One region of the Mangrovibacterium diazotrophicum genome, then DNA from elsewhere that is predicted to be linked to it. Evidence: riboswitches for the same ligand, from Rfam matches in the RefSeq annotation. Region 1 holds a riboswitch; each other region holds the start of a gene.

Region 1 (3,204 bases):
TGCCAATTCTGAAATCGTGTTCGTCAGCAAGATGAAATACAGAATGCTGATGAGCGCTAAACTTCGACTGAGCAGCAAGCTTGCCAGTTGTAATCCGCCTGATGAAAAGCCAATTGGCAATTGCCCGACGGTGAAGAAGGCTTGCTGAGCCGGAATTTCGAGTGCAATCACGAAACATCCTGGCAGAATAAAGGCAACCGGAATGCGGTATAGTCGAGTCAAGTTTGACAAGCTAATCCGGGTAATTCCCAATAAGCCAATATTGATCAGCGCAAACATGGCCCAGTCGAAATAGACCGAACCGGACACCAGGGCCAAAACCATAGCCGGAGCCCAATAAAGAGCCCGAACGGCAGGCGACAGCTGTTGCAAGCGGTGATCGTGTTTATAGATCTCAGTAATCCACATTAAGCTTTCTTTTTGCTTTGCTTCCAAACGAAATAAGCGATAACACTGAGCCCGATGATAGCCTGAAGAGCAAATAACACCGGCTCGGCCCAAGGCTGGTTAAACTCGATTAAATGCTTGGCCCATGGCTGATACTGGGGGGCTATTTGCTGAATCAGTTCAACCGACTGATCGTCGCTTCCCGAAAAATTGGGAAACAGATCGGTTGCTAAAAATTGGATTAGCAAAACCAGCAGACAACCGCTAAGCAGGTAGATGACTGTTTTTCGTTTCATAAAGATTCGGATTGAGTTCTTGAATTTCTGCTTTATTGGTTCGCTGTATGTATTGAAAGGCCAGTACGGTAAAGACCGATTCGATGATGGACAAAGGCAACTGGGTTACCGCAAAAATGGATAGAAACTTGATCAGATTGCTATTAAATGCTGCCGTTGAATCTGCAAATGCGACGGCCAGTTGCGCCGATGTGCAGCTGTAAATAACCAGGTTTGATACAAATGATGCTCCACCAACAGCGAGCCATTGCGGAGTTTTTACTCCCTTCAGCAAGCGGAAAACCCACACCGCCGAAAAAGCACCGCAAACGGCCATTGAAAAACCATTTGCTCCAAGCGTAGTCAATCCGCCGTGAGCGAGCAACAATGCTTGAAACAGCAACACGATTAGGCCAACGACCGACATGCATGACGCTCCAAACAACAAGGCACCAAGCGCAATGCCGGTTAAGTGTGAACTGCTTCCGGCGACCGAGGGTAACTTCAGCGAGCTCAGAATAAATACATAGGCTGCAACTGCTGCAAAAAGCAATTTGGCGTTGGGATGCTCGCTAATTGTTTGCTTGAGCCTGGAAAAGCCGGCGATGAGAACCGCCAGGTAAACGGCCCACCAGACAATGCACCATGAGGCAGGCAGAAAACCTTCGGCAATATGCATGCTGTTGGCCACTCCCGGAAGGAAGATACCAAGCCCGAGATACGCGACTCTTTTCTTAGTCATCAGGCGATCTCCTGTACTTTTCGGTACATGATTTCGGCCATCAAAGGTTCTCGGCCGATGGGCTTGCCAAAGTGAAAATCTAATTGCGGGTGTTTCACTTTCAGCTGAGCCAGAATTTCAGGAATGTCTTCTTTGATGTGATTGCCATTGAACAGGAAGTAGGGGATAACCACCACCCGGACGACATCGGATTTAGCGATTTCGGCAACAACTTCTTCCAAAGATGGAGAAGCCAACTCCATATGAGCGCCAAATACGTTCTGACCATCCATTTTTTCTTTCAACAAGGCAACAATGAAGTTGAAATCTTCAACCGCCTGAATGGATTTACTACCATGACCAAGAATAACAACAGCTTGCTTTTGCATTTTTTACTATTTAAATTTTAAAAACTAGTCAAAAGCAATGCTTGGGAAATAGCTAGAAATGTACTTCTCAGCTTATACAAAAAAGTAAGTAAATGAATTCCAAACCTGGTTGTCCATTTGCTTTTATTCCCGAAAGCATTGTAATATTAATTGTGGCAGGTCTTCTGGCTCGTCCGTTTTCGAGGCCTTCCCATTCGGCAAATCCGAACAGTGGCAAGAGTATTCCCGAAAAACATTTAATGGACTTACAGCTGCGGGTACAGCTCCGGAATTTTCTATAAAAGAAGCACCGGATTCCCATATTAAGGCTCCTCCTGTGACTGGAGGAATCCACCAACTGGAGGCAAATCTATATAAAAAAGGGCTTGAAAAAGTGTATTAATGCAATTATTTTATTGTTTATAATAAGATGCGGATATCTGCAATAGCTGCTATTTAACTGACAATTAAACGAAACAATCAGTTGACTGGTCTTTATTCAAAAAAATTAAGGTGTCGGACGGTTTACATTCTATGTTGGTTTGAAGGATTGAAATACAGCGAATGTGCTGATCGGTTGGGAATATCTGTTAAAACGGGGAAAAATCAAATGGCAATTGCTATAAGGAAGCTGCGAGGGAAGATTGTTCGCTATAAGTTTGCTCGTGTTCTACCTCTTTTTGATTCTTAGGTTTTCCTGGAACGAATTAATGATAAAGTCTGAGAAAACGATAAGGTTGTTTACCCATATTAGTTACTTTTTTTCAAAGAATAGCAGGTAGGGGAAGTTAGTCTCATAGGTGTCTCATTTCGGTATTTTGAGATGGTTTAGTTTTACCGTTTTATGCACATAGAGAGACTGTCATGATCAACCATCTGTAAGCACAAAAAAAATGCCTATAGTCCAATGACTTATAGGCATTTTTTGTAAGCTAGGATGGTTCGATTCGAATCCGATCCGATGGATGTTATTACATCCGTAATTTATTAAGATCTATTTTTGAGCAATATTAAATCCTGTAATTTCAACCTTCGGTTCCTCTCCGTTGGTGTCTTCATTTTTCAAATTCACTGTAATCTCTTTTTCTTCTCCAGGCATTAGCGAGACATAATTATCACTATAGAATGTCGGAAGGATCCGTTCTCCGGATTTTGTACCAACCACGTTTAACCGAACCATGAGCGCCGGCGTATCTGATGTGTTTTTCAAGATGGTTGTAAGCGACCAGGCTTCGTTCGATTTCGATACGGTAGTACTGTTTTCTAAATTCACTTTAGGCAAGTTATTTAGCGCCTGGTAATTTCCTTCTTCCAAACTACGCCAGTAAAAATTATCCGAAATTACCTTGTCGCCGTCAGTTAATGTGAGTTTTATAAAATGAACTTCAGACAAGTTTGCTGGAAATTCCAGTTTAAAGCATTTTTCGGTTGAGTCTTCATCGCTATCGATTGT
Region 2 (3,204 bases), 2.5 Mb from region 1:
GATGTACCGGATGATCCCGACATGGAACCTTTGGTGTTTTACCTCGAAATTGAGTCAAAGTGCAATGCTTCCGGTACGCTCGTGTTTTTACATCGCTGGCAAACCTTCAGTGGTGATAAAAAGCTGCGTTTAAACCTTATTGAAGAGCCCGACGGGCACCTATCCTGCTATTTCTTTACGCCCGGCTACCCTTACTTCAAGCTGGGACGTTTCAAAAATCATGTGAATTGGGATAAGATTCGACGGTTTGTGGAACTGCAGAAAAAATATTCGGCTTACCAGGTAGTTACCCGCTACGCCGACCAAAATTACGACGTGCAGGAAGCCGAATCTCAAAACATCATCGTTTTCCTCGACAACCTCGGATTCCGCCAACGTGAAAAAGTAAAAAGCGGCGAGCTGGAATTCGAATAAGCACAAACGGTAAAAAAAAGAAAAGCCGTCCTGAGTGGCAGGAGCGGCTTTCGACTTGTTTAACGCAATTATTCGAGGTAAGGGATATCTTTGTTCTTTTCAGAATTCAAACTTCAATGGGCTTTGCCTGTACCCTGCTGTAAGGGCTCGAAAAAATGGCATAGAGCATAAAATAAACTCCGCCGGCAATTACAGCAAGTAACATGGCTAAAGCGATAAATATGTTGCTGACATGTTTTCTGATCATGGCTTAATCTTTCTAAACTTTATTCAATCTTGTTTCCTTTTCTCTTCTCGTTCGAAGATCTCATGCTATGTTGCAACTGTCCTTTTAAAACCAATTTGTGTGCCGAAAAGTAGCATCATGCGTAAGTCGCACATAATCAGTAGATGTTTGTTTTGGCATCATCGCTTCTGTTTCTCAGTTTGATAAAACGATCTCAAAATCGATAATCATTTTGCGCAACGGAGGAATATCCGGAAAGTTTGAGATGTCATTCTGAATTCATTTCGGAATTTTTTGAAATCTTGGAATAGGGTTCAAAGCCGTCAATTGTTGACCGAAAACTGTCCACGTCAGATTGAACACTGTTTACTGTAACTGATCACTTAATTGAACGGCACTTTCGACATTCTTCCACTAATTTTCCTACTTTTGAGCCAGTTTTCGGTGGCTTTGCTGCTTTCATTTAGCAAGAAGCAGCTGCCTTAATAAGGGAATCCGGTGCGAATCCGGAGCAGTCCCCGCTGCTGTAAACCTCGTAATACTTTCTGTACCATCGCCACTGTTCCGATTGCAATCGGGATGGGAAGGCCGCAGAAAGGAGGTGAGCCAGAAGACCTGCCGCAAACAACAAGTATTAACCGGATCTTCGGGGAACAAGATCGTTGGAATACACATTCCATCTCTATCTATCCCCGGATCATAATCGATTCAAGCGAAATGAATGTATTTGTTTCATGGAGCGGCGGCAAGGACTGTATGTTGGCTTTGCATCGTACGCTCAAATCAGGAAGCCACCGGGTGATGGGCTTGCTGAACATGTGCGACCGCGATTCGCAGTTATCCCGTTCACACGGGCTGAAAAAAGAACTCATCCAGCGGCAGGCCGATGCTTTGGGTTTGCGTCTCATCCAACCCGAAACGCGCAACGGCGAGTACGAAAAAGATTTCAAAGCAGCCATTGCCGAACTGAAAGCTGAGCGTCTGGAAGGTGTTGTTTTTGGGGACATCTACCTGATGGAGCATCGAACCTGGATTGAACGTGTTTGCAGCGAAATGGGTATCGCAGCCATTTTCCCGATTTGGGGTAACACGACCAATGGTTTGGCACGCGAACTGTTATTGGAAGGCTATCAGCCGCTGGTGGTTGCTGTGCGGAATGAACCGCTGCCGCAATCATATCTGGGCCGAATTTTCGACGCGCAGATGATTGCTGAGCTGGAGGCGATGGAGGGCGTGGACATTTGTGCCGAGAATGGCGAGTTTCACAGCTTTGTGATCGACGGTCCAATCTTTCGGCATCGTGTATCCGTAAAACACGGACAGTCTTATTTCGATAAAAACCACTGGTATTTACCCTTGAATTAATGAAGAAATTGAAATTTTATTTATCCCTGTTATTTGCCCTTTTGGTGTTGTCGGGGCAGGCGCAGACGCCTAAGCGCATTATCTCGCTGGCTCCCTCGCTGACCAAAAGTCTGTACATGTTGGGCGCCGAAGATCTGTTGGTAGGCTGTACCAGTTTCTGCACCTTGCAGGATCCGGATGATGCTGAAGTGGTGGCCTCGGCCGTAAAAGTGAACCTGGAGAAAGCCATGATGCTTAAGCCGGACTTGGTATTGACCAGTTCGCTGACCAGCCCCGAAACGACACGGACTTTTGAGAAACTTGGCGTAGAAACCATGTATTTCCCTTATCCGAAATCGTACGAGGAGATGTGTCAATATTTACTTCGTTTGGGTGAAAAGATAGGCCGAAAAGAACTGGCTGAAAAGTTGGTGAAAGAGTCGCGGGCACGCTTGGCAAAGGTGATGGCTACAGTTCCAAAGACTGATCACAAGCCACGGGTGTTTATGCAGATTGGTGCCAATCCGCTGTTTACGGTGGTTCCAAATACCTTTATGCAGGACTTTATCGACTTCTCGGCTTGCGAGAACATTGCCGGTGACCTGGAAATAGGAAGCATCACCCGCGAAGGTGTGTTGGTACGCAATCCTGATGTCATTTTTGTCATTCTGATGGGCTCACTCAGCGCCGATGAGAAGGACAAGTGGGAGAGCTACAAGAGCCTCAATGCGGTGAAAAACAAGAAAATTTTTGTACTCGATTCTGAAAAAACATGCAGCCCCACGCCGCTCGATTTCGTTGATGCGCTGGAGCAAATGATTGGACTGATTTATAATTAAAAAGTCGTGAGACACGAGTATTGAGTCGTGAGTGAGAAAGTCGCAGTTTCAGTGGTCGTTTCACTTCAACGCATTGGATACTCTGTGTTTAAATGAGAAAAGAAGTCTTATTACTCGTGTCTCACGACTCAACACTAAATAAATTAAGAATGAAAAAAGGACTTGTTCACATATACACCGGAACTGGGAAGGGGAAAACGACCTGCTCGGTTGGTTTGGGTGCTCGGGCGTTGGGGCAGGGGTTTAAAGTGACCTATTGCCACTTTATGAAACGCCCTGAATTGTACGGCTATCACGAGATTGACAGCCTGAAAGCCTTGGGTGCAACCATTTTCGGATTTACCGATGGCCACCCGCATTTCAACAAGGAAGTGACGCCCG
Region 3 (3,204 bases), 2.5 Mb from region 1:
TGCCGTATCATTCACGATTTCAGTTTTTCGAGACGAAACGAGACTACGAGCTGGCTCAAAAATACATGGAGTTGACCGGTGTTTTGAAGCACAAAGACAAGCTGATGACCGAGCTCAGTGGCGGTGAGCAACAACGTGCAGCCATTGCCCGGGCATTAACACAGGAACCGGAGTTGCTTTTGCTTGATGAACCAACATCCCACCTCGATATTACCCACCAGGTACGCATTCTGAATTTGCTTCAACGGTTGAATGACGAAATGGGATTAACAGTTTTGATGGTTGTTCACGATCTCAATTTGGCTTCCGAGTACTGCGATCAGTTAATTATGTTCCGGGAGGGGAAAATATTTCTGCAAGGAAAACCGGAAAATGTACTTACTTTCGAAACGATCGAAGAGGTTTACAAGACCCCGGTAATCACCCGAATCAACCCGTATTCCAATAAACCGGTGATCTTTTTGGTTAGCGAGAAAATGATGAAGAATCGTTAAATGATGTTTCAGTGACACAATCTTTGAGAAGTCTGCTGAAAATGTTTAATTTGAGCTAAATTATTTAACTAGCATGACTATCAAAAGCGAAATCAACCTGAATTCTCCTTCTTCAGAATACCTGTCTCATTTATCGATTGACTGTGTGGTTTTCGGATTTCACGAAAACCAGTTGAAAGTGTTGTTGCTCGAGTCAAACTTCTTCGAAGAGTGGGCATTACCGGGCGGATTTGTTCGCCACAAAGAAACACTTGAGGAGGCAGCTACCCGCATTCTGCAGGAACGAACCGGAGTCGACGAAATCTTCCTGACACAATTCCGTGTATTCAGCGATCCGGAGCGGAAAAACCCCGGCTTCAAACCCGATTCGATGCAGAAAGCAGGCATCAGCATGGAGAACTTCGATTGGTTAAATCAACGCTTTTTGTCGGTTGGTTTTTATGCATTGATCGAGTTTTCGAAAGTCAACCCGCAGCCTGATTTGTATTCGTCGAAATGCGAATGGAAGAACGTTGAGGAAGTTTGCTCACTGATGATGGATCACAACGAAATTTTGGAAGCGGCATTGGAAACGCTTCGTTTGCAGTTGCGCTATCAACCAATTGGTTACAACTTGCTGCCCGAGAAATTTACCATGCCCGAGCTGCAAAAGCTCTACGAAACGATTTTGGGACGTGAACTCGATCGTCGCAACTTCCAACGTAAAATATTAAGCTACAAAATTGTGAAGCGATTGCCCGAACGCCGGACAGGTGTTGCCTACAAGGCACCTTATCTATACAGCTTCGATTTGGATGTTTACAACAGAGCACTGACGGATGGTCTTTCCGGTGATTGGTGATCGTTAGCAGAACTTGAATTTTTAAGGAATTTTAAGGACTTCATGAAGTCCGACAAAAATAATTCCTACTTTTGTCGCGGATTTGGTTCCAGCGATCCGGCAGTTGTCGGATCCGGATGAAAAGGGAATCCGGTGTAAATCCGGAGCTGTACCCGCAGCTGTAAACCTCGGTAATCTTTCTGAAACCCCTGCCACTGTTTCCAAACAAGCGAGACGGGAAGGCATCAGAAAGAGAGGTGAGCCAGAAGACCTGCCATAATCTTTTTAAGTATTAACAATAGCTTCGGGAATAAAGCTGGTGAAATAGTATAATCAGGTATTTTTCACAATTTTATCCTAAGCTCATATTCTGAAAAAAGAAATGAGAAGGTTTGTTCTATCTTTTGGTTTGTTGGCTTTTTTATCGGGTAGTTTGTTTGCCCAGGAAGAGCAATTGGCCGATTCTGTTCTCTTACACGAGGTGGCGACCTATGCCCCTTACAAAAAGTACCAGGCTGGTGCAAAGGTGGAGTCCATCCCCACTGATCAAATTGAAACTGCCCAATCGGGGGCCCTCGATCAATTATTGATGCAATTCACGCCGATTTATCTGAAGTCAAATGCAGGTGGTTTGTCAACAATCCGGATTCGCGGAACTGCTGCGGATCACACCTCAGTGAACTTTGGGGGTATCAACATCAACTCACTGACGCTGGGGCATTCCGATTTTTCGAGTGTGCCGGTCTACTTGTTCGATGGTATTGATTTGCAGTACGGATCATCCTCGGCGGTGAACGGTTCCGGTTCGATTGGTGGTGCTGTTTACCTGGGCCTGAGCAACGATTGGACGGATGGTGCCCGCGTAAAAGCAACTGTTTCGCAAGGATCGTTTGGTGAGCAATTGTATGGGGCCAAGGTGTTTGTTGGAAATGGCAAGTTTGAGTCGGTTACACGGTTGTACTATCACATGCTAAAGAACGACTTTCCGTTTACACGGCCTAGCGATGGGAAAAAGTTTGACCAGCAAAATGCGATGATCGAGAACATGGGAATGATACAGGAACTGAATTACCGGTTTAATGCGAAAGAATGGTGGAAAACGGCGGTTTGGCTGGAACACGACTGGCACCAGGTACAGGCCCTGATGAGTGAACATCCATTAAATGCAGCAGGAGAGACGCTGGATAATAAACACATCCGCATCTGGTCGGAATATGAGAACCGGAAACACGCCCTTCAATATAAAGGAGGCTTGGGTTTTGTGCATGACATGCAGCTGTACAATTCAAATGAATTGCAGAAAATCGGAACAAATCGGCTGATCGCAGAGGTGGAGGCCAAACAGGATGTGCAGGCTAACTTTGGCTACAAGTTTGGTGCAAAATATACCTACATCAAACCGAATGTATATGCTTACTCGTCGGATGATATCGACTATGAACAGCGAGCATCTTTCTACCTATCGTCTTTTTACCTGCCTTTGAATACCTTGAAGCTGACCTTGAACCTGCGTCAGGAGTTGGTGACTGATTTCAAAGCGCCTCTAACACCTTCTTTTGGAGCCGAGTACCGGTTGTTGCTTACGGATGTTTCGGCGTTTAAACTAACCGGTAATCTGGCGAAAAGCTATCGCATACCCACCTTTAACGACCGATTTTGGCCTGAAGTTGGTAACGCTGACTTGAAGCCGGAAAAAGGAATGAATTATGAGCTGGCACTCCAGTATCAATATTGCTCGGCTTCATTCCAGTCAGACATCAAAGTCAGTGGTTTTTATATGGATGTGAAAGATTGGATTGAATGGCGACCAGGAAGTGTGGGTTGGGAACCTGAAAACCGCTCTCGGGTGATTAGTAAAGGGATAGAATTTACTTCGAATAGCGATATTTT
Region 4 (3,204 bases), 1.9 Mb from region 1:
GTTGCAACCTTAATCGCCTCCGCAGCCCGCTCTCCAAGCTGCGTGTACGAGTCGGACAGCAGCAGCGACACCCGCAACGGCTTTGCTTCGGCCACAGTGCGACTGCTAAAAGCAAGTTGCAACAGCATAGCGAGCAGTAAAATCGTGTATTTTGTTTTATTCGTTCTCAGGCACATAAATAACCTTTCCATTTTCGAGTTGGTAAGCCGTTCCCAAGCGGAGCCCTTTTCCCTCGGCTTCCTGCGGGGTGACTTTCTCAATTTTCACATCTTTTCCTTTCTTGGTGATGATCTGCATCTCGCCATTGGCGCCTTTCTTGGTAATCGTCACTTCCGAATTTGGGTCGAACATGTCGACCATATTGAAGGCCATGAACAAAGCGAAAATGAGCGCGACGATAAAGACCACACTGGCATCGAACAGGTTGGCAACACCGCTCATTGGGTCGTCGTCCAGCCCGTCTTCCGCCCTCTGCGTTTGTCTGTTTAATATGCGCATGCTTAGTTGAATTGATTGTGTTTAACTTCCGATGATTGTTTCCCCTGAAAGTGACCATGCGCCTTCAGGTTGAGCAGCGCTTTCTCGGCAACAACCTCGCAATGCAGGCGGTCGGCGTTGTACCAGTTCTGCCGGATCATCACCAGCACATAGGCAACCAATCCGCAAGCCAGACCGATGATGGTTGTGGTGAAGGCCGTAACCATGTTCACCGACATGACCATCATATCGCCCTGCGACAGCGATGCCAATGCCGTTCCCATCGGAATCAGGGTTCCCATCAGCCCCAGCGTCGGACCGGCTTTGATGGCCAGCCGCAGTAATTTCAACGAATGATTCTGCTTCATTTCCCACAGGCGCAGGTACTGCACGACTTCAATCTCGGCCAGCTCGACGCCGGGCTTCGATGCAAAAATCAACTCCAGTTGTTGGTTGAAACTGGCACCGGCTTCGAATGTCTTCGAACGGCGTACACGATAAAGGCGCAGGCTCTGCCCCGCCTGAAAAATGAGCCACAGGCCGCAAAGCACAATGCAGATCATTACAGGCACCAACAGCAATGTGGACGCCTGGTATAAAAGAGATTCCAGAAATTTCATCTATGATTTGTTTTGAGGTGTTTTTAAATAACCAAGGAGGAAGACAAGCAGCAAAATGCCCGAAAGGATCCAACCATTCACGGTTTCGTAAGCTGTGGAGATCGGTTCCAGATCCGGTTTCTGATCGGCTCCGGCGAAAAGTTGCAGCGTTTCCGTGAATTGAAAAGCGGCCAAAATAAAAAGCAGAATGAGCGCAACCCGTAGCAATTGCAACTTCTTATTCCGAACCAGCACAAGCGCCAGCGCCGCTGTCAACACAAGCACAATTAACTGCCACATCAACGCCCGGACCTCCCGCTCCATTCCCATTTTCACCAGGTAAGTACCCAGAAAAACGGCGTAGTAAATCGTACTTCCAAGCGTCGCGTAGGCCGAAGCTCGTCCCAGTTGCCAAGCCGTCAAAATTGCCAGCACCAAAAAAGGAGCCGAAACCACAAATGCCGGAATTCCTTCTTGAAACAAGATAGTTGCACCGAGGAAAAACAAGCTCAAGAGCGTCCAGCCAAATGCGGACCAAAGTGCCGTGCCTCGTTTTATCACAAGCGTATTCAAATTGCTGCAACCAGCAACAATACCAATGACGGTTAGAGCATCGATGCCCAAATTCAAATTGTTGATCATGTCCTGTTTGTTCGTTTCAAATCACACAAACAACAATATTCCGTCTATCAGAAAGTATAAAATTGGTTTCTGTTACAGCTGCTCTAACTCCCGAAAGCGTGGAATACTGTCGTCGTTTATGGCAGGTCTTCTGGCTTGTTCCGTTCAAAAAAGCCTTCCCGTTTCATTGGAGTTGAAACAGTGGCATCTTTTTTTTGAACACAAATGGAACTTACAGCTGCGGGTACAGCTCCGGAATTCCGGGATTTTTCATCACCGGGCACCGGATTCCCTTTTCATCCGAAACTCGTGAAAGATTCGGGAACCATAACGGCACAAAAATAGAAATTCTGGATTCTAATGGAGAAACAAAATTGAATTCGTGGGAAAATTTAAGATAACCCGCCTATTTTGAAACCGAGGAACTGACGGTCATTGCAGGTGAATTTTTCAAGCTTTGCAGGACGACACAGTAGCGCTCTGTCAGCTCAACCAGCTTCGATACTTTCTCCGGATCGGCAGTTGTATCCAAGTCGAAAAACAACCGGATACCGGAAAAACCAACCGGAGCCTCTTTCGAAACACCAAGCGTTCCCCGGAAATCGAGATCGCCTTCTGCCCGCACAACCGCATCCTTCAGCTCTACACCAATGGCTGTCGCCACGGCATTCAGCGTTACTCCGGCACAGGCAGCCAAAGCCTCGAGCAACATATCGCCCGAACAAACAGCCATTCCATTCCCTCCCGTTGCCGGGTGCAATCCGGCGGTTACCAACGCTTTCCCCGTCTCCACACGGCAACTAATGCCATCGGCCAATCGAGCCTGCGCTTTCAAGGTAACCATCGCGGTATCTGGCTCTTCTTTGTATTTTGTTTTCAAAGGCGACTGCAGCCTTCTCAATTCTTCTGCATCCATAATGGTTTAGTTGTTTCAGTTTGACTAAAATGAAACCGGAACCTATAAAAGGCTCCGGCCAATCTCACTCACATCCTCATCAATACAAAACGCCTATGGTTTAATATTTTGATTCATATGAAACGTGTTGTGCGGGTCGTATTTTGCTTTAAGCTTTGCCAATCGCTCGTAGTTGACACCGTAAGCTGCTTTAATCCGGTCGTTTTCTTCTTCGGTCATAAAGTTCACGTAAGCCCCTCCCGACGCAAACGGAGCTGATGCTTTGAAGAAATTGCGGGACCAGGAGACACACTTTTCATCTTCGCTTTGGGTTTCCCACCGGCCGTGAACATTCATAACAAACTTCATGTCGCGGGCACTGTAGGCCGTGGCATCAGCAGGAACTTCGTTCATTTTACCTCCGACGACCCCGATAAAGATCTCGCAGTGCGGCGATGGTAGTTTGCCCGTGTATTCAATCATGGCATCAAACAAACCATCTTGCAGGTGTGTGAAATTATGCGACTTCCAATAGTTCCGGAAACCAGGGGTTAGCAGTGGATCAAACGCCTGCTGCCAGCCGATGTAGGGAACCATTCCCAGATGTTCACC

The links. Region 1 has a riboswitch for cobalamin ahead of BC643_RS03540 (sirohydrochlorin chelatase). Riboswitches for the same ligand answer to the same signal wherever they lie in the genome.
Region 2: another riboswitch for cobalamin. It lies ahead of BC643_RS13165 (Dph6-related ATP pyrophosphatase); the one in region 1 lies ahead of BC643_RS03540 (sirohydrochlorin chelatase).
Region 3: another riboswitch for cobalamin. It lies ahead of BC643_RS13195 (TonB-dependent receptor plug domain-containing protein); the one in region 1 lies ahead of BC643_RS03540 (sirohydrochlorin chelatase).
Region 4: another riboswitch for cobalamin. It lies ahead of BC643_RS11225 (hypothetical protein); the one in region 1 lies ahead of BC643_RS03540 (sirohydrochlorin chelatase).

The regions. Positions count from the first base shown of each region.
Region 1 covers NZ_RAPN01000001.1:897,160-900,363, reverse strand. Annotated here, with positions in the region: gene BC643_RS03555 (energy-coupling factor transporter transmembrane component T family protein) at 1-408, opposite strand, end outside; gene BC643_RS03550 (energy-coupling factor ABC transporter substrate-binding protein) at 408-683, opposite strand; gene BC643_RS03545 (energy-coupling factor ABC transporter permease) at 652-1,404, opposite strand; gene BC643_RS03540 (sirohydrochlorin chelatase) at 1,404-1,772, opposite strand; cobalamin riboswitch at 1,910-2,125, opposite strand; gene BC643_RS23720 (sigma factor-like helix-turn-helix DNA-binding protein) at 2,236-2,442, shown strand; gene BC643_RS03530 (glycosyl hydrolase 2 galactose-binding domain-containing protein) at 2,746-3,204, opposite strand, start outside.
Region 2 covers NZ_RAPN01000001.1:3,350,224-3,353,427, forward strand. Annotated here, with positions in the region: gene BC643_RS13160 (hypothetical protein) at 1-414, shown strand, start outside; gene BC643_RS23400 (hypothetical protein) at 521-661, opposite strand; cobalamin riboswitch at 1,066-1,277, shown strand; gene BC643_RS13165 (Dph6-related ATP pyrophosphatase) at 1,358-2,005, shown strand; gene BC643_RS13170 (ABC transporter substrate-binding protein) at 2,005-2,823, shown strand; gene BC643_RS13175 (cob(I)yrinic acid a,c-diamide adenosyltransferase) at 2,973-3,204, shown strand, end outside.
Region 3 covers NZ_RAPN01000001.1:3,355,167-3,358,370, forward strand. Annotated here, with positions in the region: gene BC643_RS13185 (ABC transporter ATP-binding protein) at 1-494, shown strand, start outside; gene BC643_RS13190 (NUDIX hydrolase) at 568-1,335, shown strand; cobalamin riboswitch at 1,402-1,607, shown strand; gene BC643_RS13195 (TonB-dependent receptor plug domain-containing protein) at 1,697-3,204, shown strand, end outside.
Region 4 covers NZ_RAPN01000001.1:2,841,443-2,844,646, forward strand. Annotated here, with positions in the region: gene BC643_RS11210 (cobaltochelatase subunit CobN) at 1-191, opposite strand, end outside; gene BC643_RS11215 (DUF2149 domain-containing protein) at 157-498, opposite strand; gene BC643_RS11220 (MotA/TolQ/ExbB proton channel family protein) at 501-1,097, opposite strand; gene BC643_RS11225 (hypothetical protein) at 1,098-1,718, opposite strand; cobalamin riboswitch at 1,822-2,041, opposite strand; gene BC643_RS11230 (OsmC family protein) at 2,104-2,613, opposite strand; gene BC643_RS11235 (FAD-binding oxidoreductase) at 2,707-3,204, opposite strand, start outside.